3 regions of the Geodermatophilus sp. SYSU D00766 genome follow, and region 2 is predicted to be linked to each of the others. Evidence: riboswitches for the same ligand, from Rfam matches in the RefSeq annotation. Region 2 holds a riboswitch; each other region holds the start of a gene.
The links. A riboswitch is a leader RNA that binds a small molecule or an ion and turns the genes downstream of it on or off. The one in region 2 is predicted to bind S-adenosylmethionine.

Region 1 (7,609 bases), on a different contig from region 2:
TCCCGCCTCTCCGGCGTCCGAGTGGATCCGGAGGGCCGGGTCCACGTGGGAGGTGGTGCGACGTGGGGCGCCGTCGACGGAGCCACCGCGCCGCACGGCCTGGCTGTCACCGGTGGCACGGTCAGTCACACGGGGGTCTCAGGCCTCACGCTCAGCGGCGGGCTGGGCTGGTTGACGTCCCGGCTGGGGCTGGCCTGCGACAACCTGGTGGCCGCCACGCTGGTCACCGCCGACGGGCGGACGGTGACCGCCTCCGAGGACGCGGAACCGGAGCTGTTCTGGGCGCTGCGCGGTGCCGGCACGAACTTCGGGATCGTGACCGAGCTCGTGTTCGGCCTGCACGAGGTCAACCCGCTCGCGCACGTCGGCATGTTCTTCTGGCGGCCAGACGACGCCCTCGAGCCCCTCCGCTTCGCCCGCGAGTACCTGTTCGACCTCCCCGCCGGGCTCAGCGGAGCCGTGGTCGGGATGTCCGCGCCGCCGGAGGCGTTTGTCCCCGAGCAGCTCCGCGGTGAGAGGGGGGTCGCGGTCATGGTCGCCGGCTGGGGGAGCGGCGAGGAGCACGCCGCCGCCATCCGGCCGCTGCGCGAGCGCAACCCGCAGTTCGAGTTGGTCACGCCAATTCCGTACGTGGCACTCCAGCAGATGCTGGACAACGCGAATCCGTGGGGTATCCGTGCCTACGACAAGGGGCTGAACCTGGATGACCTGGGCGATGATGCCCTCGAAGTCATCCTGGAGCAGCTCCCGCGCATGCGCTCGCCGCTCTCCTACGTGCCCATGTTCCCGCTCGCCGGCAGGTACAGCGAGATCTCCGATGACGCGACGGCCTGGGGTAGTCCACGACGTCCGCACTGGGCGCTGGCCATCCTGGCTCTCGCTGCCGACGACCAGACCTACGAGGTCGACCGCGCCTGGGTCCGTGACCTCTGGAACGCCTTGCGCCCCTACGCCCCAGACGACGGGACGTACCTCAACTTCGAGGCCGACACCGACGAGCGGCGCGTGCGCGCCTCCTACGGGGAGAGCAAGTACCGCCGCCTCACCGAACTCAAGTCCGTGTGGGACCCGGAGAACGTCTTCCGGCACAACCCCAACATCCCACCGACCGCAGCCGGCATCCCCTCGCCTCGCCAGGCTGCGCCGGCGAGGGCCGACGAGACCGCTCGCTGACCCACTGACGGGCCCGACCTCCGCAGTGAGAAGGGGCCCGTCAGTGCTCGTGCGGTGACGGCTCTCAGCTGATGGGCACGGGCACGAGCGCTCCCAGGCGGGTCAGACCCGGCGGCGAGTCCGGTGGCGTCGTCGCTGTCGGCGGCCTCGTAGACGGGGAAGTCGGGACGCACCCGGACCGAGATGGCCTCCACCGTCGGGGACACCCTCGCGCTGTTCTCCCGCACCCTCGCCCTGCGCCCCGGTGACCTGCTGGCCACCGGCACCCCGTCCGCGGTCGGCTACGCCCGGACCCCCACCGGGCTGCTGCAGCCCGGTGGGGTCGTCGAGGTCGGGGTCGACCGCCCCAACCGCAATCGAGATCGGCGCTGTCCGAAGGGCGAGCCGAGATCGCACTCGTATCCGGACCCGCTGAGGAGCGAGGTCGGGAAACGAACCGGAGCGGGGGTGCACGTTCCCGTGCAGAACGCTGGGATCTGCGGGAACACACGAAGTCGAACAGCGCGAGCGGTGATTCGGCCGGTCCCCTCGCTACTCACCAGAGCCCCGGATGCGGTCCCTGACGGAGGCCGGCGCGACAGCGCCGGAGGCCGGCCGGCTTCCGGCTGCCGGGAGCTCAGAACGCGGGGATGACGGCGCCCTCGTAGGTGTCGTCGATGAACTGGCGCACCTCGTCGGAGTGGATGAGCTCCTCCAGCTCCTGGATCCGCTCGTCGTCCTCGTCGCCGGTGCGGACGACGACCAGGTTGGCGTTGGGGTTGTCCTCGGCCTCCTCCAGCGCGAGGGCGTCCTCGGCGGGGACCAGGTCGGCCTCGATGGCGTAGTTGCCGTTGATCACCGCGATGTCGACGTCCGCGAGGGACCGGGGCACCTGCGCGGCCTCGACCTCGGAGATCTGCAGGTCCTTGGGGTTGTCCTGGACGTCCAGGGACGTCGGGGCGGCGTCACCGGTGTCGGCCAGGGTGATCAGGTCGTTGGCCTCGAGCAGCCGCAGCGCGCGGGCGGCGTTGGTCGGGTCGTTCGGGATCGCCACGGTGGCGCTGTCGGGGAGCGCGGCGAGGTCGGTCAGCGACTGGGAGTAGATGCCCAGGGGCTCGATGTGCACCGGGTCCAGCGGGGTGAAGTCGTAGCCGCCGCTGGTCTCCTGCTCCTCCAGGTAGGGGATGGTCTGGAAGTAGTTGGCGTCCAGCGAGCCGTCGTCGAGGGCGACGTTGGGCTGCACGTAGTCGGTGAACTCGACGATCTCGAGGTCCAGCCCGGCGTCCTCGGCCAGGTTCTCGTCGATGAAGCGCAGGATCTCGGCGTGCGGGACCGGGGAGGCGCCGACCCGCAGCGGCTCGTCGGCCGCCGACAGCTCGGCGTCCCCACCGCCGCACCCGGTGAGCAGGGTGGTGGCGGCGGTGGCGGCCAGGAGCAGGGTGGAGCGGGAGCGCATGGTGGTGGTTCTCCTTCGGGGTGGTGCGGTGGGGGCCGGCGGCCGGACGGCCGCCGGCGAGGGGGTCAGACGTGGGCGAGGCTGCGGGCCCACCGGTCACCGGCCCACTGCAGGCCCTGCACGACGACGAGCAGCAGGGCGACGGTGACCAGCGTGATGTCGGTGCGGAACTGCTGGTAGCCGAAGCGGATGGCGAAGTCGCCGAGCCCGCCGCCGCCGACGGCTCCGGCCATCGCGGAGTAGCTGATCAGCGCGACGACGGTGACGGTGACCCCGGCGACGAGCGAGGGGCGGGCCTCCGGCAGCAGCACGGTGCGGACCACGTCCCGACGGCGCGCGCCCATCGACAGCGCCGCCTCGACCTTCCCGGAGGCGACCTCCCGCAGGCTGGTCTCCACCAGGCGGGCGAGGAACGGGACGGCGCCGATGGTCAGCGGCACGATCGCGGCCGTCGAGCCGATCGTCGTCCCGACGATGCCCCGCGTCACCGGGGCGACCAGCACCAGCAGGATGATGAACGGCAGCGCGCGGCCCAGGTTGACGACCAGGCCGAGGGACCGGTTCAGCGCTCCCCGCGGGGCCAGCCCGCTCGGGGCGGTGACGGTGAGCAGGACGCCCAGGGGGACGCCGAGCAGCACCGTGAGCACCGCGGCGGCGCCGACCATGTACAGGGTCTCGCCGGTGGCCTCGAGCAGCTGCGGCCAGACCCGGCTCCAGTCGCTCATCGCCCCGCTCCGGCCGTGGCGGCCGCACCGGCGTGCAGCCGCTCGACGAGCACGCCGTCGGACCGCATCCGGTGCAGGGCGGCGTCGAGCCGGTCCATGCCCTCGGTGCCGCCGTCCCCGGTGACGCGCAGCAGCAGCCGGCCGTAGCGCCCTCCGGCGACCGTCTCGACCGAGCCGCCGGCGACCTCCACCGCCAGCCCCAGCTCCCCGACGAGGGCCTGCAGCACGGCGGTCTCTGGCGTGCGGTCGGTGACGGTCACGCGGACGAGGGCCCCGCCGTGCCCGGCGCCGGCGTCGGCGACCGGGGCGGGCAGCAGGGCGTCACCCAGCGGGGAGTGCTCGCGGGTCAGGACGTCGGTCAGCCGGCCGCCGTCGACGACGCGTCCCCGGTCGAGCAGGACGGCGCTGTCGCAGACGGCCTTGACCACGGCCATCTCGTGGGTGATCAACAGCACGGTCAGGCCCAGCTCGGCGCGCACCCGCCGCAGGAGCTCCAGCACGCTGCTCGTGCTCGCCTGGTCCAGGGCGGAGGTGGCCTCGTCGCACAGCAGGACCCGGGGACGGCCTGCGAGCGCCCGGGCGATGGCCACGCGCTGCTTCTGCCCGCCGGACAGCTGCGCCGGGCGGGCACCGGCGCGCTCCCCGAGCCCGACCAGGTCCAGCAGCTCGGTGGCGCGGCGGCGTCGCTCGGCCCGGCCGACGCCGGCGAGCTCGAGGGGGTGCTCCACGTTGCCCGCGGCCGTCCGGGAGTCCAGGAGCTCGAAGTGCTGGAACACCATGCCGATGGAGCGGCGGGCCTCGCGGACCCCGTCGTCCGGGAGGTCGGTGAGCACCCGCCCGTCCACGCTCACCGATCCCGCCGTCGGGCGCTCGAGCAGGTTGACCAGGCGCACCAGCGTGCTCTTGCCCGAGCCGCTCGGGCCGACGACGCCGGCGAACTCACCGGCCGCCACGCGCAGGCTCACCCCGTCGACGGCGACGACCTCGCCCATCCGTCCCCGGGCAGGGAACACCTTGCGGACGTCGTTCAGTTCGATCACAGGCTGGGTCCTCGGGACGGGTGCGGGGGAGGGGCGCCGGGGCTCGGCGCAGGCGTCCGGTCGCGACGGCCGGACGCCGCAGGGTCGGTGCGGGAGGCAGGACGGATCGGCCGGGATCCCTGCGGATCGGGGCCGGCCCGCACGGCGGTCCCGGGCGCGGTCGACGACACCAGGGAACGGCCCCGCGCGCGGGAGAGCCGGGTCACCGCCGGGGCGGGGTGCTCGAGGCGTCGCGGGAGGCCGCCGAGGCGGCACGTGCCGCGCCGGGGTCGTGCCCCTCAGCTAGCGGGAGCGGACTCGCGGCGTCAGCGCCGACACAGGGCGGTGGCGGTCCGGCACAGGTCCACGTGCCGGCGAGCCCAGGTGAGCTGGGCGTGGGTCATCGGTCCTCCATCGATCCTGGCGGTGGCACCCTCGTCCGCACGGGGCGGGGGGTTGCTGCGACGTCGTCGAGCCAGGTCTCTCGGCCGCTCTGGATGGTCGGGGGCGATCCTACCGAGCCGGTCGGGATGGTGACGGAACGGGGTGCAGACCCCGCCCGGGTCTCCGTCAGCCGGCGGCGGTCCCTCCAGGGATCCGGAGTGGCGGAGGCGAGCCGCGCGCGGTCCCGGCTCAGTCGGTCCCCGGGCCGACGAAGCCGGTCCGGTAGGCCCACACCACCGCCTGCGTGCGGTCGCGCACGCCGAGCTTGCCGAGGACGGCCTTGACGTGGGTCTTCACCGTCTCGGGCGAGAGCCACACCCGGGCGGCGATCTCGGCGTTGGACAGCCCCTCGGCCATCGCGCGCAGCACCTCCACCTCGCGCTCGGTGAGCGCGGCGGCCGCCCGCAGCCGTTCGGGGTCGGCGGGCCGGCGGGCGGCGTGCACGGCCAGCAGCCGGCGGGTCACCGCCGGGGCGACGAGCGCGTCCCCGGCGTACACCGTGCGGATGCCGTCGACGAGCTGCTCCGGGGTCGCGCGCTTGAGCAGGAAGCCGTCCGCCCCGGCGTCGAGCGCGTCGTCGACGACCTCGTCCAGGTCGAAGGTGGTGAGCACGAGGACCCGCGGGCGGCGCGGCCAGGACACGATCTCCCGCGTCGCGGCGACGCCGTCGACCCGGGGCATCCGGACGTCCATGAGCACCACGTCGGGCCGCAGCGCCCGGGCGCGGTCGACCGCCTCCCGGCCGTCGGCCGCCTCCCCGACGACGGTCAGGTCGTCCTCGGCGTCGAGGAGCGCGCGCAGGCCGCTGCGCACCAGCCGGTCGTCGTCGGCCAGCAGCACGCGGATCACGCCGGCACCCCCGTCCCGGCCGGCAGCACCGCGTGCACGCGGAACCCGCCCTCCACCGGACCGGCCTCCAGCTCGCCGCCCTCGAGCCGGGCCCGCTCGCGCATGTTGACCAGCCCGCGTCCCGGGACCGGGTCGGGCAGGTCGCGCCCCTCGTTGGTGACGTCGAGCAGCACCCGGTCGGCCACCCGCGAGACCTCCACCCGGATCGGGCCGGAGGGGGTGTGCCGGACGGCGTTGGTGAGGGCCTCCTGCACGATCCGGTACAGCGCCCGCGCGGCGCCCGCGGACAGCGGCCCGCCGTCGGTGTGCAGCTCGACCGGGCGGCCGGTCGCCCGGATCCGGTCGGCGAGCTCCTCCAGGTCGGCCACGGTCGGGGCGAACGGTCCCGCCCCCGCCCGGCGCTCCAGCGGCTGCAGCACGCGCAGCAGCCGGTCGAGCTCGTCGAGCGCGGAGCGCCCGGCGGACTCGACGGACCCCAGCGCCTCGCGGGCGAAGGCCGGGTTGTCGTCGAACACCCGCCGTCCCACCCCGGCCTGCATCACCATGACGTTCACCGTGTGCCCGAGGGAGTCGTGCAGCTCGCGGGCCAGCCGGCCGCGCTCCTGCAGCAGCAGCCGCTCGGCCGCGAGCGCCTGCGCCCGGCTCTCCGCCGCCTCCCGGGCGCCGGCGGCCGCCGCCAGGGCGCGCCGCCGGCTGAGCTCGCCGGCGACCACGGCGACCAGCGAGGTCATCCCGATGTCGGGCAGGGCGGCGAGGGAGTCGACGCGGTCCAGGGTCACGTACCCGGCGGCGCCCAGGACGGCGACCGCGCCGGCCGCCAGGCGCAGCCGCCGCCCGCCGACGGCGAAGCAGGTGAACAGCGCGATCCAGGCCGGCCAGGGCAGGTAGCCGATGGCGTACCCGGCCGCCGCGTTGACCACCACGACCGTGTCGGCGGCGACGAGCGACGCGAGCGGCGCGGCCTGCCGCCACAGCAGGGTCAGCGGCCCGGCCGCGGCCAGCGCGACGGCCGCGGCGTCCACCGGCCGGTAGGGCGGGCCCGCCGGCACCGCGAGGGTGACGGTGACCGTGGCGAGGACCAGGACGCCGGCGAGCGCCGCGTCCGTGCGGCTCACGGCGCCGGTCCCGGGCGCGGGGGAGGTGGACGGCGACACCTCCCATCGTCCCGCCGGCGGGCGGCCCGGGGGAGACCCGTGCGGGCCGTCCGCCTCCCTCGCGCGAGGGAGCCGCGGTCCCCCACCGGGGCGCCCGCCGCGCGCCGCGGACCACTCCCGCGGGACCGCACGGGACCCGCGCGGGGCTCGTGGCGGGCAGCGCGGCGGCGCCACGCTCGGGCACCGCGGCGCCGCGGGAGCGCGACGCCCTTCCCCCTGGAGGTGCCCCGTGACCGACGTCCGACAGCCCACGTGGACCCCGCCCGGCCGGGCCAGCCGTGCCGGACGGGCGGCCGCGCTCGTCCTCGGCGTGCTGCTCCTGCTGCCCGGCCTGGCCCTGGGGGCCGCGGGGGGAGTGCTGCTGTGGGCCGACGCGCACCGCTCCGGCGGCTTCGTCACCAGCCCCGAGGAGCGCTTCACGTCGCCCGGTGCCGCCCTGGTCAGCGACCGGATCGACCTGCGGGCCGGCCCCGACTGGCTGCCGGTCGGCTCGGCCCTGGGCACCGCCCGGCTCGAGGTCACCGCGGAGACGGCCGAGGAGGTCTTCGTCGGGATCGCGCCGGCCGCGGACGCGCGGGCCTACCTCGACGGCGTCCGGCGGACCGCCGTCGACGGGCTCGGCTTCGACGGCCCGGCCGACGCCGAGGACGAGATCCCCGGCGGCCCGCCGCCCGGGCCGCCCGGGGACCAGGACTTCTGGACCGTGCAGGTCTCCGGCACCGGACCGCAGCAGCTGACCTGGGACCCCGCCGACGGCGACTGGGTGTTCGTGGTGATGGACGCCGACGGCTCCCCCGGGGTCGACGTGCG
Region 2 (7,609 bases):
TGCGCGGGGTGGTCGAGCACCTGCTGCGGCGGGCCGGCCTCGACGATGCGGCCGTCGGCCATGAAGACCACCCGGTCGGCGGCCCGGCGGGCGAAGCCGACCTCGTGGGTGACGACGATCATCGTGGTGCCGCCGCGGGCGAGGTCCTCGATGACGCGGAGCACCTCGCCGACGAGCTCGGGGTCCAGCGCCGAGGTGGGCTCGTCGAACAGCAGCACCGCCGGGTGCATGGCCAGGGCCCGGGCGATCGCGACCCGCTGCTGCTGCCCGCCGGACAGCTGCCGGGGGTGGGCCCCGGCCCGGTCGGCGAGGCCCACGCGGGCGAGCAGCTCGCGGGCCTCGGCCTCGACCTCGGCGCGCGGCCGGCCCTGCGCCGAGACCGGCGCCTCCACCACGTTCTCCAGCGCGGTGAGGTGCGGGAACAGGTTGAAGGACTGGAAGACGAACCCGAACCGGGTGCGCTGCCGGAGCAGGTCCTTCTCCTTGAGCTCGTGCAGGGTGTCGCCCCGGCGGCGGTAGCCGACGAGCTCGCCGTCGAGGGCGACGAAGCCGCGGTCGACCTTCTCCAGGTGGTTGATGCTGCGCAGCAGCGTCGACTTGCCCGACCCGGAGGGCCCGAGGACGACGGTGACCGTGCCGGGCTGGACGACCAAGTCGACGCCGTGCAGCACCTCGACGCCCGCGTAGGACTTGTGCACGCCGTGGACCTCGACCCGCCCGCGGCGGGCGGCGACCGTGGTCACCGGGACACCTCGCGGGCCGGACGGACGCGGGCGAGGCCCGCGGTCAGGTTGGCGCGCAGTCGCTGCAGCGGCGTCGGGGGCAGGGTGCGGAGGGCGCCGCGGGCGTAGTACCGCTCCACGTAGTACTGGACGACCGTGACGACCGTGGTGAGGACGACGTACCAGACGGCGGCCACCAGGAGCATCGGCAGCACCCGCTGGGTGCGGCCGTAGATCACGCTGACGGTGTAGAAGAGCTCGCCGAGCGCCAGGACGTAGACGATCGAGGTGCCCTTGAACAGGCCGATCACCTCGTTGACCGCCGTCGGCACGATCGAGCGCATCGCCTGCGGGAGGACGATGCGGGTGGTCTGCCGGCGCTTCGGGATGCCGAGCGAGGCGGCGGCCTCCAGCTGGCCCTGGTCGACGCTGAGGATCCCGGCCCGGACGATCTCCGCCGAGTAGGCCGCCTGGTGCAGGGCCAGGCCCAGGACGGCCGCGCCGAACTTGTCGATCAGCGAGAGCGTCTCGACGCTGGCGAACGACGGGCCGAACGGGATGCCGACGTCCAGCGACCGGTAGAGGTAGGCGAGGTTGTACCAGAGCAGCAGCTGCAGGATCAGCGGCACCGAGCGGAACACCCAGGTGTAGCCCCAGCTGACCGCCTGCAGCAGGGGCGAGCGGGACAGCCGCATGAGCGCCAGCACCGTCCCGAGCGCGAAGCCCAGCACGGCGGTGATCAGCGTCAGCTGCACCGTCGTCCAGACGCCGCGGACGATCGACTCCTCGGTGAGGTAGGCGCCGACGACGTCCCACTCCCACCGGGGGTTGGTCACCAGCGAGTTGACGACCATCGCGAGGAGGACGGCGACGACCGCGGTGGCCACCCAGCGCGCCGGGTGCCGGGCGGGCACGACCCGCAGCCGGTCGTAGGGCGTCCCGCCCGCCGGTGGCGCGGCGGTGTCGGAGCGGGGCAGCAGGGTGGTCACGCCCCACCTCCCGGCAGCTGCTTGTCGAACGCGTACACGCGCTCGGCGACGGGCAGCCGGCTCAGCACGGCCAGGTCGGTGGGACGGGGCACGGCCGGGTCGAACAGCGGGGTCCAGCCGGCCGTCAGGTACAGCGCCTTGGCCTCGGGCTGGCGCGGGCCGGTGGTGAGGAACAGGCGCGAGTAGCCGCGTGCCGCCGCGCGCGTCTCGAGCTCGGCGAGCACCTGCCGCGCCAGGCCGCGGCGGCGGTGGGTGGCCGCCGTCCACATGCGCTTCACCTCGGCGGTGCCGGGGTCGGCGTGCCGGCGGTAGGCGCCACCGGCGACGGGTGTGCCGCCGGCCAGCAGGAGCACCAGCTCGCCGTCGGGCGGCAGGAACTCCTCGACCGGGTAGCGGGTCAGCTCCTCGTGGGCACCGCCGAACAGGTCGCCGTAGCGGGCGTCGTACTCGGCGGCGAGCTCGGCGAACAGGGGCGCGGCCAGGGGGTCGTCGGGGTGGACGGAGGCCACCTCGAGCGGTGGTGCGGACATGACGGAGCTCCTGACAGGAACAGGTGAGGGTGTGGCCGTCCTGCAGGGCCCCGCTGCGAGCGTGCGAGCAGCGGGGGGCAGGAGGGTCCTTCTACGGTCGGGAGGTCAGGAGGTCAGCGACAGAGCGCGCTGTCGGTGCGGTGCAGGTCGACGGTCGGTCGGCCGACCAGGTCGAGCGAGAGGGCGCGCACGCTGCTCGTGCTCCCGTGTCCCACGGCTGGGCTCCTCTGTCGGGCCCCGGGAGGGGCGGCTGGACTTGCGGGGCGCACGGTGCGCACCCGCCTGGTCGTCACCCGGGGCACCCCGTCCCAGCGGAGGGTTGCCGGTCAGCGAGCCGGGGCTTGACGCTGACGCTCTGGACCTGCGCGCCAATCTAGGCGCCGCCGGTAATCCCGTCAATTCCCATCGACTTGGTGCAGATCGGACCGGCCCACGGTGGCCCTCCGCGGCGCACACCCCCTGCCAACGGCCCACGAGGACCTCGCCCCGTGGTCAGTCGGCGTGGGTGCCGAGCGTCAGACCGCGATGCCGACGAGCTTGGTGTCGAGGTACTCGTCGATGCCCTCGTAGCCGCCCTCACGCCCCAGCCCGCTGGCCTTGACGCCGCCGAAGGGAGCGGCGGCCGACGTCGGGTTGATGTCGTTGACGCCCACCATCCCGAAGCGCAGCTTCTCGGTCACCCGGATCGCGGTGGACAGGTCGTTGGTGTAGACGTACGCGGCCAGGCCGTACTCGGTGTCGTTCGCTCGCGCGACGACCTCGTCCTCGTCGTCGAACGGGGTGACCGCGGCGATGGGGCCGAAGGTCTCCTCGCGGGAGACGAGCATGTCCGGCGTCACGTCGGCCAGCAGCGTGGGCGAGAAGAAGGTCGTGCCGGCGAGCCCCTCGACCTGCAGCCGCTCGCCCCCGGCGACGACCCGGGCGCCGCGGGTCCGGGCGTCGTCGACCTGCGCCTCCATCTTGGCGACGGCGCGCTCGTCGATCAGCGGGCCGACGGAGATGCCCTCCTGGTCGCCGCGACCGACCCGCAGCGCCGCGATCCGCTGCTCGAGGGTGGCGACGAAGGTGTCGTAGAGGGAGCGGTGGACGTAGATGCGGTTCGGGCTGATGCACGCCTGGCCGGTGTTGAGGAACTTGACCAGCGCGGCCCCCTTGGCCGCCCGCACCGGGTCCGCGTCACCGAAGACGATGAACGGCGCGTGCCCGCCCAGCTCCACCGAGACCCGCTTGAGCGTGGCGGCGGCCTTCGCCACCAGCACCTTCCCGACGGCGGTGGAGCCGGTGAAGGTCAGCTTTCGGACCACCGGGGAGTCCAGCAGCGCGTCACCGACCTCCGCCGGGCGGCTGGTGGTGACCATGTTGACCACCCCGGCGGGCAGCCCCGCGTCGACGAGCACCTGCACGGTCGCCACCGCGCAGAGCGGGGTCTGCTCGGCGGGCTTGAGCACCGAGGTGCACCCGGCGGCGACGGCGGGGGCGAGCTTGCGGGTGAGCATCGAGACCGGGTAGTTCCACGGCGTGATGGCCGCGACCACGCCGACCGCCTGGCGCATCGTCACGAACCGCTGGTCGGCCCGCGCCGAGGGGATCGTGACACCCCCGACGCGCTTGGCCTCCTCGGCGAACCAGGCCAGGAAGTCCGCCGCGTAGGCGACCTCGTTCATCGCCGCCTTGAGCGGCTTGCCCTGCTCACGGGTCATCAGCGCGGCCAGGTCCCTGCGCCGCTCCCGCATCAGGGCGTCGGCCCTCGCGAGGACCGCCGCGCGCTCGTAGGCGGTCGCGCCCGACCAGGCCGGCAGCGCTCGCTCCGCGGCGGCGATCGCGGCGGCGGTGTCGGTCCGGTCGCCGTCGCTCGCCCGGCCCAGGACCTCGCCGGTGGCCGGGTTCGTGACGGGGAACGTCGCGCCGCCGTCGGCGGGGCGCCACTCCCCGTCGACGTGGATCGTGCGACCTGGCTCCTGCGTCATGGCGCCCACCTCACTGGCTGACCGATCCGAGGACCGGGGGTCGGGTCCGCGGCGCCGTTCCGCCGCCGGGCGATGGTGTCACCCGCGGACCGGGCGCCCACCCCTCCCGGGTGTCGGTCAGCGGCGGAAGGGGCCGTACGAGCCGGTGAACACGACGGGGTGCGGGAGGCCGGGCTCGGCCCCGTCGCCCGCGACGGCGGCCTCGCCGCCCACGCCGAGCAGGGTGCGGGTCACCGCCTGGGTGCTGTCGAGCAGGTCGTCGAGGGCGCGGGTGAGGTGCACGGCGGTGACCCGGTCGAGCGGGTCCTGCTCGTGCAGCGCCTCCAGGACGGCGCGGCGCAGCAGCTCCTTGAGGAACGACGCCGTCACGCCCTCGGTGCGGTCGACGGCGCCGGTGACGTCGTCCTCCGACAGCTGCAGCGGCACGGCGCGGCCGTAGAGCTCCAGCAGCCGGCGGCGGGCCGCAGCGTCGGGCAGGTCGACGTCGACGGCGACGTCGATGCGCCCGGGCCGCGCGGCCAGGGCCGGCTCGAGCAGGTCGGCCCGGTTGGTGGTCAGGACGAAGAGCAGGTCGGCGTCCGGGGCGGCGCCGTCCATGGCGTCGAGCAGGTCGAACAGCACGGGGCTGCCGCCGGGGCCGAAGGAGCGGTCCATGGCGACGAGGTCGACGTCCTCGAGCACCACCACGGCCGGCTGCAGGTCGCGGGCCAGGTCGGTGATCGAGCCGACCATGCCGAGCGACCGCCCGGTGAGCAGCAGCCGGGTGTAGCCCTCCATCCGGCCCAGCAGGTAGCGCACGGTGTGGGTCTTGCCGGTGCCCGGCGGTCCGTAGAGGAGCAGGCCGCGCTTGAGGTGCTGCCCCGCCGCGCGCAGGCCCGCGCGGTGCGCGGCCACGCCCAGGGCGTGCCGCTCGACGCGGTCGAGGACGGCGGCGGGCAGCACGACCTCGTCGCGGTGCAGCTCCGGCGGGTCGAGGAAGGTGAGCACGACCTGGCCCATCGGCCCCTGGGTGACCTCGACCAGCCGGCCGCGGTACACGTTGAGCTCGCGGCGCAGCCGGTCGATCTCGGCCAGCACAGCCTGCGCCTGCTGCACCGGCAGCCCGGCGACCTCGACGCGCAGCCGCGGCTCGTGCTCGCTCGGCCCCTGTACGAGCAGTACGTACCGGCCGGCGTCGTCGGTGACCAGCAGCAGGGCCGTGCGCAGGCAGGCCAGCGTGGAGTCCGGGCCGTTCGGCAGGTCGACCACGGAGGGAGCGCTCAGGCGCACCGGGGGCAGTCCCTCGCCGGTCATCAGCTGCTGCAGGTCGATCCCGGCGTAGTGCGGCGGGAGCACCACGCCGCGCACCTCCACCGAGCGCCCGCCGGTCGCGGTCCAGGCGTCGAGGGCGGTCTGCAGGTTGACGTGCTCGAGGGGCGGGAGCTCCCGTGCGACCACCGACTGCTGCAGGCGCTCGGGACCCAGCGTCTCCTGCACCAGCGTGACGACCTCGTTGCGCGCTCCCTCCCCGGTGAGGTGCAGCCAGTCGAGCAGCGACCGCAGCCCCGCGGCGAACTCCCTGGCCTCGGTCTGCGATGCCTCGTTCGCCACGGCGCTCCCTGCTCCCGGTCGGTCGGACGTAGCGGCGGAGCGTAGCGATCACCGCACTGCTGCGCTGCTGCACGGGGACCCGTCCGGCACTAGGTGCGGGATGCGCTGCCGCTCCCGGTGGACCGGTCGCGCTCGGCGGACGGGCTCGGGCCCCACCGAGCAGTCGCGGTCGGTGGGCACGGCGTGCCCGTGCGGGTCACCGACCACGACTGCTCACCCGGCCGGTGGTGTCCCGTCCGCCCACGTGTGCGCGCCCCCGGCTGCCCGGGTCAGGCCAGGAAGGACTCCCAGCCGCCGGCGGGGGCCGTGCCGACCGGCAGCGTCCGCAGCCGGTCCAGGACGGCGGGGTCCTGCACGTCCAGCCAGTCCACGAGCTGGCGGAAGGACACCAGCCGCACCTCGGGCCGGCCGGCGACGGCCCGCAGCGTCTCCTCGACCGCGTCCATGTAGATGCCGCCGTTCCACTGCTCGAAGTGGTTGCCGATGAACAGCGGCGCCCGGTTGGTCGTGTAGGCCCGCTCGAACCCGGCGAGGTAGGCCTCCAGGGCCTGCTGCCGCCAGGTGCCGTGCATCGCCGGGTCGCCGGCGGTGTCCCCGCGGGTCTGCTGGAACATGATGTTGTAGTCCATGGCGAGCACGCTGGAGCCCCTCGCCGGGAAGGGCACCGACGGCAGCGGGAGGTCCCACAGGCCGAGCTGCTTCCCGGGCCACACCTGCGACCCCCCGGGTGAGCTGGCGTCGTAGCGCCACCCGAGCGCGGCGGCGCTCGGCAGCAGGGCGTCCTGGCCCTGCAGGCACGGGGTGCGGCCCCCGACCAGCTCGACGTCGTAGTCGAAGGGCAGCGGCGGCAGGTCGCCGCGGCCCGTCGTGGTCTTCCAGGTCTGCACGAACCGCTTGGCCTGGGCGATCTCGCTGGTCCAGTCCTCCGGCGACCAGAGCCGGACGCCGTCCTCGCCGCAGAAGTGGCCGTTGAAGTGGGTGCCGATCTCGTGCCCGTCCAGCCAGGCGAGGCGCACCTCGGCCACGGTGTCGAGCACCTCCTGCGTCGACAGGAAGCCGATGTCGGAGGCCCCGACGGGGTGCCGCGGCGGCGCGTACTGCATCCGCTGCTCCGCGGGCAGCGCGTACAGCCCGGTGAGGAAGAAGGTCATCGACGCGCCGAGCTCCTGCGCGAGCTGCCGGAACCGGGGGAACTGACCGGTGGCGAGGTTGGCCGCGCCGTCCCAGGAGAACACGACGAACTGCGGCGGCCGCTCGCCCGGCGCCAGCTTCTGGGGAACCGGCTGGTGGGGCTGGGGACCGGTGTCGGCGGTCGAGCCGTCACCGATCAGCCGGGGCTCCGGTGCCGGCGGGGGGACGGGCTCCGGCGCGGGGACGGGCGGCGGCGGCGCAGGGGTGGTCGCGGGTGCGGAGGTCGTCGCCGCGGCCTTCGTGAACGAGCGCTCCGCGGCGCGGCAGCCGCCCGCGGCCAGCAGCGACGCCCCGGCCCAGCCCAGCAGGGCGCGCCGCCTCAGTTCCCGCACGGGTCGTTCCCGGTGGTGCGCACGACGTCCCCCCAGCACACAGGCCCCCGTGCCCACGCCACCCGCCGTCAGGGTGACCGGACGCACCGTAGCGGCACCTGGCCCGTTCCGGGACTCCCGCGACGCCCGGTTAGCGTGCCGGTCATGGAGCACACCGGGGTGCAGACCACCCGCGTCGGCGACGTCGAGCTGGCCTACGAGACCTTCGGCTCGCCCGAGGACACACCGCTGCTGCTGGTCATGGGCCTGGCCACGCAGATGATCGGCTGGCCCGACGAGTTCTGCCGG
Region 3 (7,609 bases), on a different contig from region 2:
CGGCCGGGTCGGCGCGGATGGCGGCCTGCTGGGTGGTCTGCGTGCCCAGCTGGTCGGCGGTGACCGCGGCGCCCGAGGCGAGGAAGAACAGCCCGGCCACCCGGTCGGGCAGCGCCACCGCCCACTCCAGCGCCCGCATGCCGCCCATCGACCCGCCGACGACGGCCGCCCACCGGCGCACCCCCAGCGCGTCGGCCAGCGCCGCCTCGACCAGGACCTGGTCGCCGACCGTCACCTCGGGGAACCGCGACCCCCACGGGGAGCCGTCGGGCGCCGTCGACGACGGTCCGGTGGTCCCCTGGCACCCGCCGAGCACGTTGGCGCAGACGACGAAGAGCCGGTCGGTGTCCAGCGGCGCGCCCGGCCCGACCAGCGACGCCCACCAGCCGGGTGTCGGGTGGCCGGGCCCGGCGGGGCCGGTGACGTGGCTGTCGCCGGTGAGCGCGTGCTCGACCAGCACCGCGTTGCCGCCGTCGGGGGCGAGCGTCCCCCACGTCTCGTAGGCGACCCGGACGCCGGGCAGCACCCCACCGCGCTCGAGGCGGACCGGTCCGTCCAGGTCGAGGAACAGCCGGTCCCCGGCGGGGTCGCCGTCGCGCCACCCGCCGGTGCGCGGCGGGGTGCGGGACCCGGGGAGGTCCCGCACCCCCGTCACGTCAGGCTCCCTTGGCGGCGCGGAACCCGGCCTCGAGGTCGGCCAGGACGTCCTCGATCCCCTCCAGGCCGGCGGCCAGCCGCACCAGGCCCGGGGTGACGCCGGCGGTCAGCTGCTCGTCCGCGGTCAGCTGCGAGTGGGTCGTGGACGCCGGGTGGATGACCAGGCTGCGCACGTCGCCGATGTTGGCCACGTGGCTGTGCAGCTCCAGCCCCTCGACGAACCGCTTCCCGGCCTCGATGCCGCCGCGGATCTCGAACGCCAGCACCGCGCCGGCGCCCTTGGGCGCGTAGCGCTGCTGGGCGGCGTGCCACGGCGAGGACGGCAGGCCGGCGTAGTGCACCGCCTCCACCTCGTCGTGCGCCTCGAGGAACTCGGCCACCCGCTGGGCGTTGGCCACGTGCCGCTCCATGCGCAGCGACAGCGTCTCGATGCCCTGCACCACCAGCCAGGCGTTGAACGGGCTGATCGCCGGTCCGAGGTCGCGCAGCAGCTGCACCCGCGCCTTGAGCGCGTAGGCCGGCGCGCCGAGGTCGGCGTAGACGACGCCGTGGTAGGTGGGGTCCGGCGTGGTGAACCCGGGGAACTTCCCGGACGTCCAGTCGAACCCGCCGCCGTCGACGATGACGCCGGCGATCGCGGTGCCGTGCCCGCCGAGGTACTTGGTGGCCGAGTGCACGACGACGTCGGCACCGTGCTCGAGCGGGCGCACCAGGTACGGCGTGGCGATGGTGTTGTCGACGATCAGCGGCACGCCGTTGCGGTGCGCCACCTCGGCCACGGCGGCGATGTCCAGGACGTCGCCCTTCGGGTTGCCGATGGACTCGCCGTAGAACGCCTTGGTGTTCTCGCGGACCAGCGCCTGCCAGTTCTGCGGGTCGTCGGGCTCCTCGACGAAGGACACCTCGACGCCGAGCTTGGGCAGCGAGTGGTGCAGCAGGTTGTACGTGCCGCCGTAGAGCGAGGCGGAGGCGACGACGTGGCTGCCGGCCTCGGCGACGTTGAGCAGCGCGAGGGTCTCCGCGGCCTGGCCGCTGGCCACCGCGAGCGCCGCGACCCCGCCCTCGAGGGAGGCGACGCGCTGCTCGAGCGCGTCCTGCGTGGGGTTCATGATCCGCGTGTAGATGTTGCCCAGCTCCGCCAGCGCGAACAGGTCCGCGGCGTGCTGGGTGTCGCGGAACTGGTAGCTGGTGGTGGCGTAGATGGGCAGCGCCCGGGCCCCGGTGGTGGGGTCGGGGCTGGTCCCGGCGTGGATCTGCCGGGTCTCGAAGCTCCAGCTCTTCGGGTCGGTCACGCGCCGTCTCCTCTCGTCCCGGAGGACCTGCGGCGCACAGGTGCTCCGTCCTTGCCGGGCGGCGGGCGCCGCACGGCCGGCTCTTCCCCTGGGAGCACCTCAGACGGAGGAAGAGGTTGCCGGGCAGCCAGCCAGGTGCTTCGCGCTGCCTCTCGTGAGCCTGGTCCGACGATAGCCGAGGTCAGCGACTCCCGGTCCCGGGGTACGGGCGGGCCAGGGCCGCGCGGGCGTCCTCGTCGAGGCGGCGCACCAGCTCGGCGGCGGGGACGGCCTCGACGAGGGGGTGGGCCTGCCCGGCCCACAGGTTGTAGCCGCCGTCGTCGCCGGCCCGCCGGGCGGCGGCGCGCAGCGGCGCGGTCAGGTGGTGCACCTCGGGGTAGGCCGCCGGCGCGGCGGCGGAGTGCTCGGTGAGGAACCGGTTGACCAGCCCGCGGGCGCGCCGGCCGCTGAAGGCCCGGGTGAGCGCCGTCCGCCCGTGCGTGGTCAGCGCCGCGCGGTGCTCCGGGGTGGTCCCCGCCTCGGGGCAGCAGAGGAACGCGGTCCCCAGCTGCGCGGCCTCGGCGCCGGCGACGAGCACCGCGGCGACGGCGGCGCCGTCGGGGATGCCGCCGGCGGCGACCAGCGGCAGGTCCACGGCCCGGGCGACCAGCCGCAGCAGCGGCAGCAGCCCGTACTCGCCCTCGCCGTCGCGGTCGGCGAAGCTTCCGCGGTGCCCGCCGGCCTCGACGCCCTGCACGACCAGCGCGTCGGCGCCGACGTCGCGGGCGGCGACCGCCTCCTCCGGGGTGGTGACGGTCACGAGCACGGTGGCCCCGGCGTCGTGCAGCGCGGCGACCGCGTCGGCGGGGGGCAGGCCGAAGGTGGAGGAGACCACCGGCACCCGCTCCTCGGCGAGCAGGGCGACCTTGTCCTCCCAGGCGTCGTCGTCGGCTCGGGGCTCGCCCAGCCCGACGCCCCAGCGGCGGGCCTCGGCGTCGAGCTCGCGGGCGTAGCGGCCCACGGCGCCGGCGTCACCGGGCGGGCCGGGCACGAACACGTTGACGGCGAACCGCTGCTGGGTCCTCGCGCGGACGGCGTGGATCTCCTCGCGCACCGCCGCCGGCGTGCGGTAGCCGGCGGCCAGGCAGCCCAGCCCGCCCGCCTCGGACACGGCCGCGGCCAGGGCCGGGGTCGACGGCCCGCCGGCCATCGGGGCCTGCACGATCGGGCGGCGCAGCTCCAGGACCATGCCGGCCATCCTCCGCCCCGGCGGGGCCGGCCGGGCGCGGGTCAGCCCGGCGGGGAGACGGTCGTCGGCTCGGTGGCGGGGGCCGTCGGGGCCCGCGTGGTGGTCGGGACCGGCGGCTCCGACGGCGTCTCCCCGGGGGTGGTGGCCGGCGGCGTGGTCGGCGACGGGGCCGTGGTCGGCCCGGTCGTCGGCGGCTCGGCCGGCGGCGTCGTCGGGACGTCGGTCGTCGCGGGGGCCTCCGGAGCCGGCGGGGCGGTGGTGGCCGGCGGTGCGGGGGGCGGCGTGGTCACGGTCGTGGTGCCGGCCGGCGCGGTGCCGGCCGGGTCCGGGCGCACGTAGAGGTAGAGCAGCCCCAGGCCGAGGAACAGCACGACCAGGACCACCGTGGAGGTGCGGGCCCGCCCGATGTGTCCGGGCGTGCGGCGCAGCGCGGACAGGCCGAAGCGGCCGCGGCCGGCCGGGTCGCCGCCGGGGTGGGGCTCGGCGGCGGGCTCCGGACCGGGGGAGCGCGGGGCGCCGGGGACGGTCACGGCTTGGCCGCCGGCGCGGGTCGGGTCGCGACGGCCGGCTCGGGACTCGGGGCGAGGGTGAGCCCCGCCGCGGCGAAGGCCAGCACGATCCGCTCGCGCAGGTCGCGGCCCACCTCGAACTGCCGCCCGGGCAGCGTCCGGGCCACCACCCGCACGTTGACCTGGTCGAGGTCGATGCTCTCCACGCCCATGACGCTGGGCTCGTCGAGGAGCAGCCGGCGCAGCTCGGCGTCGGCGAACGCGTCCCTGCCGACGTCGTGGAGGATCTCGTTGACCCGGGTGACGTCGGCGCTGGTGGGCACCGGGACGTCGACCACCGCCCGCGCCCAGTCGCGGGAGAGGTTGGTGACCTTGACGATCTGCCCGTTGGGCACGGTCACCACCTCGCCGTCGGCCGAGCGCAGCCGGGTCACCCGCAGGGTGACGTCCTCGACGGTGCCCGCGGCCGGGTCGCCCCCGCCGGTGACGGCGATGGAGACGACGTCGCCGAAGCCGTACTGCCGCTCGGTGATGAGGAAGAACCCGGCGAGGACGTCGCCGACGATGCGCTGCGCGCCGAAGCCCAGCCCGACGCCGAGCACGGTGGCCGGCGCGACCAGCCCGGTGATCGGGACGCCGAGGCGGTCGAGCACGTAGAACGCCGCCACGGTGTAGACCAGCACGATCAGCGCCCACGTGATCACCTGGGTGAGCGAGTGCCGGTGCTTGGCGGCCTCCGAGCGCACCAGCACGTCGCCGCCGGTGGCGCGCGCGTCGATGCGGTCGGTGATCCGGGTGCCCACCCAGGTGGTGAAGCGGGCGACCAGCACCGAGCCCAGGATGATCAGCACGATCTCCAGGCCGCGGCCGGCGAGCCAGTCGAGCAGGTCGGTCAGCGGGCCCATGGCAGGTCAGGTCCTCCGTCCGTGTCGCGTCGTGCCCCCATCCAACCGGGCCGCCCCGTCAGCACGCTCGGCGCGGCTCGACGAACAGCGACGCGACCGAGCGGCCGATCCGCCCGCCGGTGTCGTAGAGGTCGGCGGCGCACTGCCCGACCCCGGCGGGCCCCAGCGTGGTGACGGCGTCCATCGCCAGCCACCGCCCCTCCGGCCGGCGGAACAGCGCGACGACGAGGTCGACGTTGGCGAACGTCGCCTGCGACCAGTCCAGCGCCGCGGAGACGCCGCTGGCCGCGTCGGTCATCACCAGCAGGTGCTCCAGCGGGGTGATCGGCTCGCCCTCGACCAGGCCGCACAGCGGGCGGGTCCACACGGCGGCCGGGCCGGTCGCGGTGATCGAGCCGCCGGCCTCCCGCCACTCCAGCGACCGGTGGTAGGCGACCTCCTCGCGGAAGACGTCGAACTGCGCCGGGCGGCCGTCCTCCGGCCCGACCGGGAACCGCTGGGGCGGGTGCGCGGCGGCGGCCGAGTCGCGGACCCGCATCCGCCAGGCGGTCAGCCGCACCACCGGGCGCCCGCCGGCCTCCAGCGTCGCCTCGACCAGCTCGATCCGGCGGCCCGGGCGCAGCACCCGCGCGGCCACCCGCACCGGCCCCACCGGCACCGGCCCGAGGACGTCGAAGGCCAGCCGCACCGGCTGCCCGTCCTCGATCCCGCCGGCGCGCTCGGCCTCCCGGGCCAGCAGCGCGGCGGGCGGGCCGGCGTGCTGCAGGCCGGGGTCCCACGGCCCGATGGTGAGCGCGGTGGCGACGAAGGCGCCGGGACCGTCGGGCAGGTAGTAGGCGGAGGGCAGCTGCACGCCCCGCAGTCTCGCGCCGGTCCTCCCGGTCACCCGCGGCGGGCCAGCCACACCGCCGCGCCCACCCAGAGCGCGCCCGCGGCGGCCGCCGTCCACCACACCCAGCGCAGCGGCTGCCCCTCCGTGGACAGCGCCAGCAGGACGGCGACGACGCACACCGCGCCGGCCAGGGGCGTGGTGCGCACCAGCGTGCCGAGGGTGTCCGGCCCCGGGATGGCCACGAACAGCACCGCGGCGGCGACCAGCAGGAACCCGCACAGGGCGCCGAGGAAGCCCGCGGTCACCCCGACCTCGGCCGGCAGCACGACCGCCCCGACACCGCCGGCCACGCCGCCGAGGGCGAGGCCGACCAGCAGCCGACGGCGCCGGCGCGACCACGGCGGGCGGGTCTCGGTCACGACGTCGAGGGTGCCCCGCGTCCCTGGGAGCCACGCGCGGGCGGGCGTCGCGCCCGACACACCGGTAGGTGGCGTCTGTCACTACGCCCGCTACAGTCGGACGGGTGCCGCACACCCGTCGTCCCGCCGTCGGCTATGCCACGACCGTCGCCGCGGCCGGCCTGTTCGCCGTCAACGGCACCGTCTCCACGCTCGCGCTGCAGGCCGGCGTCCCGCCGACCTGGCTGACCGCGATGCGCTGCGGCGGGGCGGCGGTGGGCCTGCTGGCCGCGCTGGCGCTGGTCTCACCGCACCGGCTGCGGCTGTCCTGGCGGGAGGTGCCCTTCCTCGCCACCTTCGGCGTGGTGGGCGTCGCGCTGACCCAGTTCCTCTACTTCGTGGCCATCGGCCGGCTGCCGGTCGGCATCGCCCTGGTCTTCGAGATGACCGCGCCGGTCGGGATCGCGCTGTGGGTCCGGCTGGTGCGGAAGGAGCCGGTGCGGCCCCGCATCTGGGTGGCGCTGACGCTGTCGCTGTCGGGACTGGTCCTGGTCGCCCAGGTGTGGCGGGGCGGCGGGTCGCTGGACCTGCTGGGCGTCGGCGCCGCCCTGGCCGCGGCGGTGTGCCTGGCCACCTACTACCTGATGGGCGAGCGCGGGGCGGCCACCCGCGACCCGGTCGCGCTGACCACCTGGACGTTCGTGGCCGCGGCCCTGTTCTGGGCCGTCGTCGCGCCGTTCACCGCCCCCTTCGACGCCGGGGTGCTCGGCGAGCGGGTGCCGGTCTCGCTCGGCGCGGTGGCGCTGCCGCTGTGGGTGCTGGTGCTGTCGATCGTCGTCCTCGGGGCGATCGTGCCGTTCTGGCTGTCGATCGCCGCGCTGCGGCACCTGCCGCCCACCACCGCCGGCCTGGTGGCCACCGTCGAGCCGGTGCTCGCCTCGGTGGTGGCCTGGCTGTGGCTCGAGCAGGTGCTCAGCGGCTGGCAGGTCGTCGGCGGGCTCGTCGTCCTGGGCGGCATCGCGCTGGCCCAGACCGCGCGGACGGCCCCGGTGCGGCCGGCGCCGGCGCCCCTCCCGGAGGCGCCCGCGCCGCTCGCGCCGGGCCGCTCGCCCGCCTAGGTGACCTTCTGCGCGTCGCGCAGCCAGCCGGCCAGCCGCTCCATGTATCGGGCCTGGGCGGCGTGGTCCATGCCGACGTACTCCCACGGGTGCACCTGGCCGGCCTGCGCGGCGGGCAGCAGCCCGTAGGTGGGCTGGCCGGCCATCTGCTCCGGCGTCATCGCGCCGCGCAGCGAGTACAGCAGGACGTCGCTGCGGTACTGCGGCACGACCTCCCAGCTCGCCGTCTCCCAGAAGTACCCCTCGCCGCCGGGGTCGACGAACTGCACGCCGAGGTCGCGGTAGAGGCGCAGTGACGGGTCGTCGGCGGCCTTGGCCATGTAGAAGCCCTCGTCGGGGTAGGCCGCCACCGGCAGCACGGTGACGCCGGAGGAGGCGGCCTCGGTGAGCGCGGCCGCGGCGTCGTCGTAGGCCTGCCGGGCCGCGCGGGCCTCCCCGCCGTCGGTGTCGGCGCCGAGGGCCGCGGCCAGCTCGGCGGTGCGCTCGACGACGTCGGCGGCCGACCCGCGCCAGGCGATCGCGACGATGGGCGCGATCCGCGCCACCTGCTCCTGCTGCTCGAGGGACTCGAACCCGTACAGCGGCTGGGTGGCGTCCAGCGTCCCCTCGGAGTCGACCGGGTAGACGCTGGTGACGACGACGTCGGGATCGGCCGCGGCCAGCGCCTCGA

Region 1: linked by a shared signal. The riboswitch ahead of ACI8AD_RS15310 (putative leader peptide) and the one ahead of ACI8AD_RS12990 (GNAT family N-acetyltransferase) in region 2 are both predicted to bind S-adenosylmethionine.
Region 3: linked by a shared signal. The riboswitch ahead of ACI8AD_RS07410 (bifunctional o-acetylhomoserine/o-acetylserine sulfhydrylase) and the one ahead of ACI8AD_RS12990 (GNAT family N-acetyltransferase) in region 2 are both predicted to bind S-adenosylmethionine.

What each region holds. Positions count from the first base shown of each region.
Region 1 covers NZ_JBJGYI010000020.1:34,432-42,040, reverse strand. The annotation lists gene ACI8AD_RS15335 (FAD-binding oxidoreductase) at 1-1,173, shown strand, start outside; gene ACI8AD_RS15330 (fumarylacetoacetate hydrolase family protein) at 1,357-1,806, shown strand; gene ACI8AD_RS15325 (MetQ/NlpA family ABC transporter substrate-binding protein) at 1,790-2,608, opposite strand; gene ACI8AD_RS15320 (methionine ABC transporter permease) at 2,674-3,333, opposite strand; gene ACI8AD_RS15315 (methionine ABC transporter ATP-binding protein) at 3,330-4,373, opposite strand; gene ACI8AD_RS15310 (putative leader peptide) at 4,679-4,756, opposite strand; SAM riboswitch class I at 4,761-4,856, opposite strand; gene ACI8AD_RS15305 (response regulator) at 4,986-5,645, opposite strand; gene ACI8AD_RS15300 (sensor histidine kinase) at 5,642-6,760, opposite strand; gene ACI8AD_RS15295 (hypothetical protein) at 7,029-7,609, shown strand, end outside.
Region 2 covers NZ_JBJGYI010000015.1:20,633-28,241, reverse strand. The annotation lists gene ACI8AD_RS13000 (amino acid ABC transporter ATP-binding protein) at 1-743, opposite strand, end outside; gene ACI8AD_RS12995 (amino acid ABC transporter permease) at 740-1,711, opposite strand; gene ACI8AD_RS12990 (GNAT family N-acetyltransferase) at 1,708-2,241, opposite strand; SAM riboswitch class IV at 2,489-2,603, opposite strand; gene ACI8AD_RS12985 (NAD-dependent succinate-semialdehyde dehydrogenase) at 2,757-4,208, opposite strand; gene ACI8AD_RS12980 (AAA family ATPase) at 4,326-5,798, opposite strand; gene ACI8AD_RS12975 (hypothetical protein) at 6,068-7,321, opposite strand; gene ACI8AD_RS12970 (alpha/beta fold hydrolase) at 7,466-7,609, shown strand, end outside.
Region 3 covers NZ_JBJGYI010000006.1:43,773-51,381, forward strand. The annotation lists gene metX (homoserine O-acetyltransferase MetX) at 1-655, opposite strand, end outside; gene ACI8AD_RS07410 (bifunctional o-acetylhomoserine/o-acetylserine sulfhydrylase) at 657-1,949, opposite strand; SAM riboswitch class IV at 1,992-2,109, opposite strand; gene ACI8AD_RS07415 (NAD(P)H-dependent flavin oxidoreductase) at 2,131-3,177, opposite strand; gene ACI8AD_RS07420 (hypothetical protein) at 3,219-3,707, opposite strand; gene ACI8AD_RS07425 (mechanosensitive ion channel family protein) at 3,704-4,591, opposite strand; gene ACI8AD_RS07430 (thioesterase family protein) at 4,650-5,444, opposite strand; gene ACI8AD_RS07435 (hypothetical protein) at 5,474-5,842, opposite strand; gene ACI8AD_RS07440 (EamA family transporter) at 5,947-6,939, shown strand; gene ACI8AD_RS07445 (ABC transporter substrate-binding protein) at 6,936-7,609, opposite strand, start outside.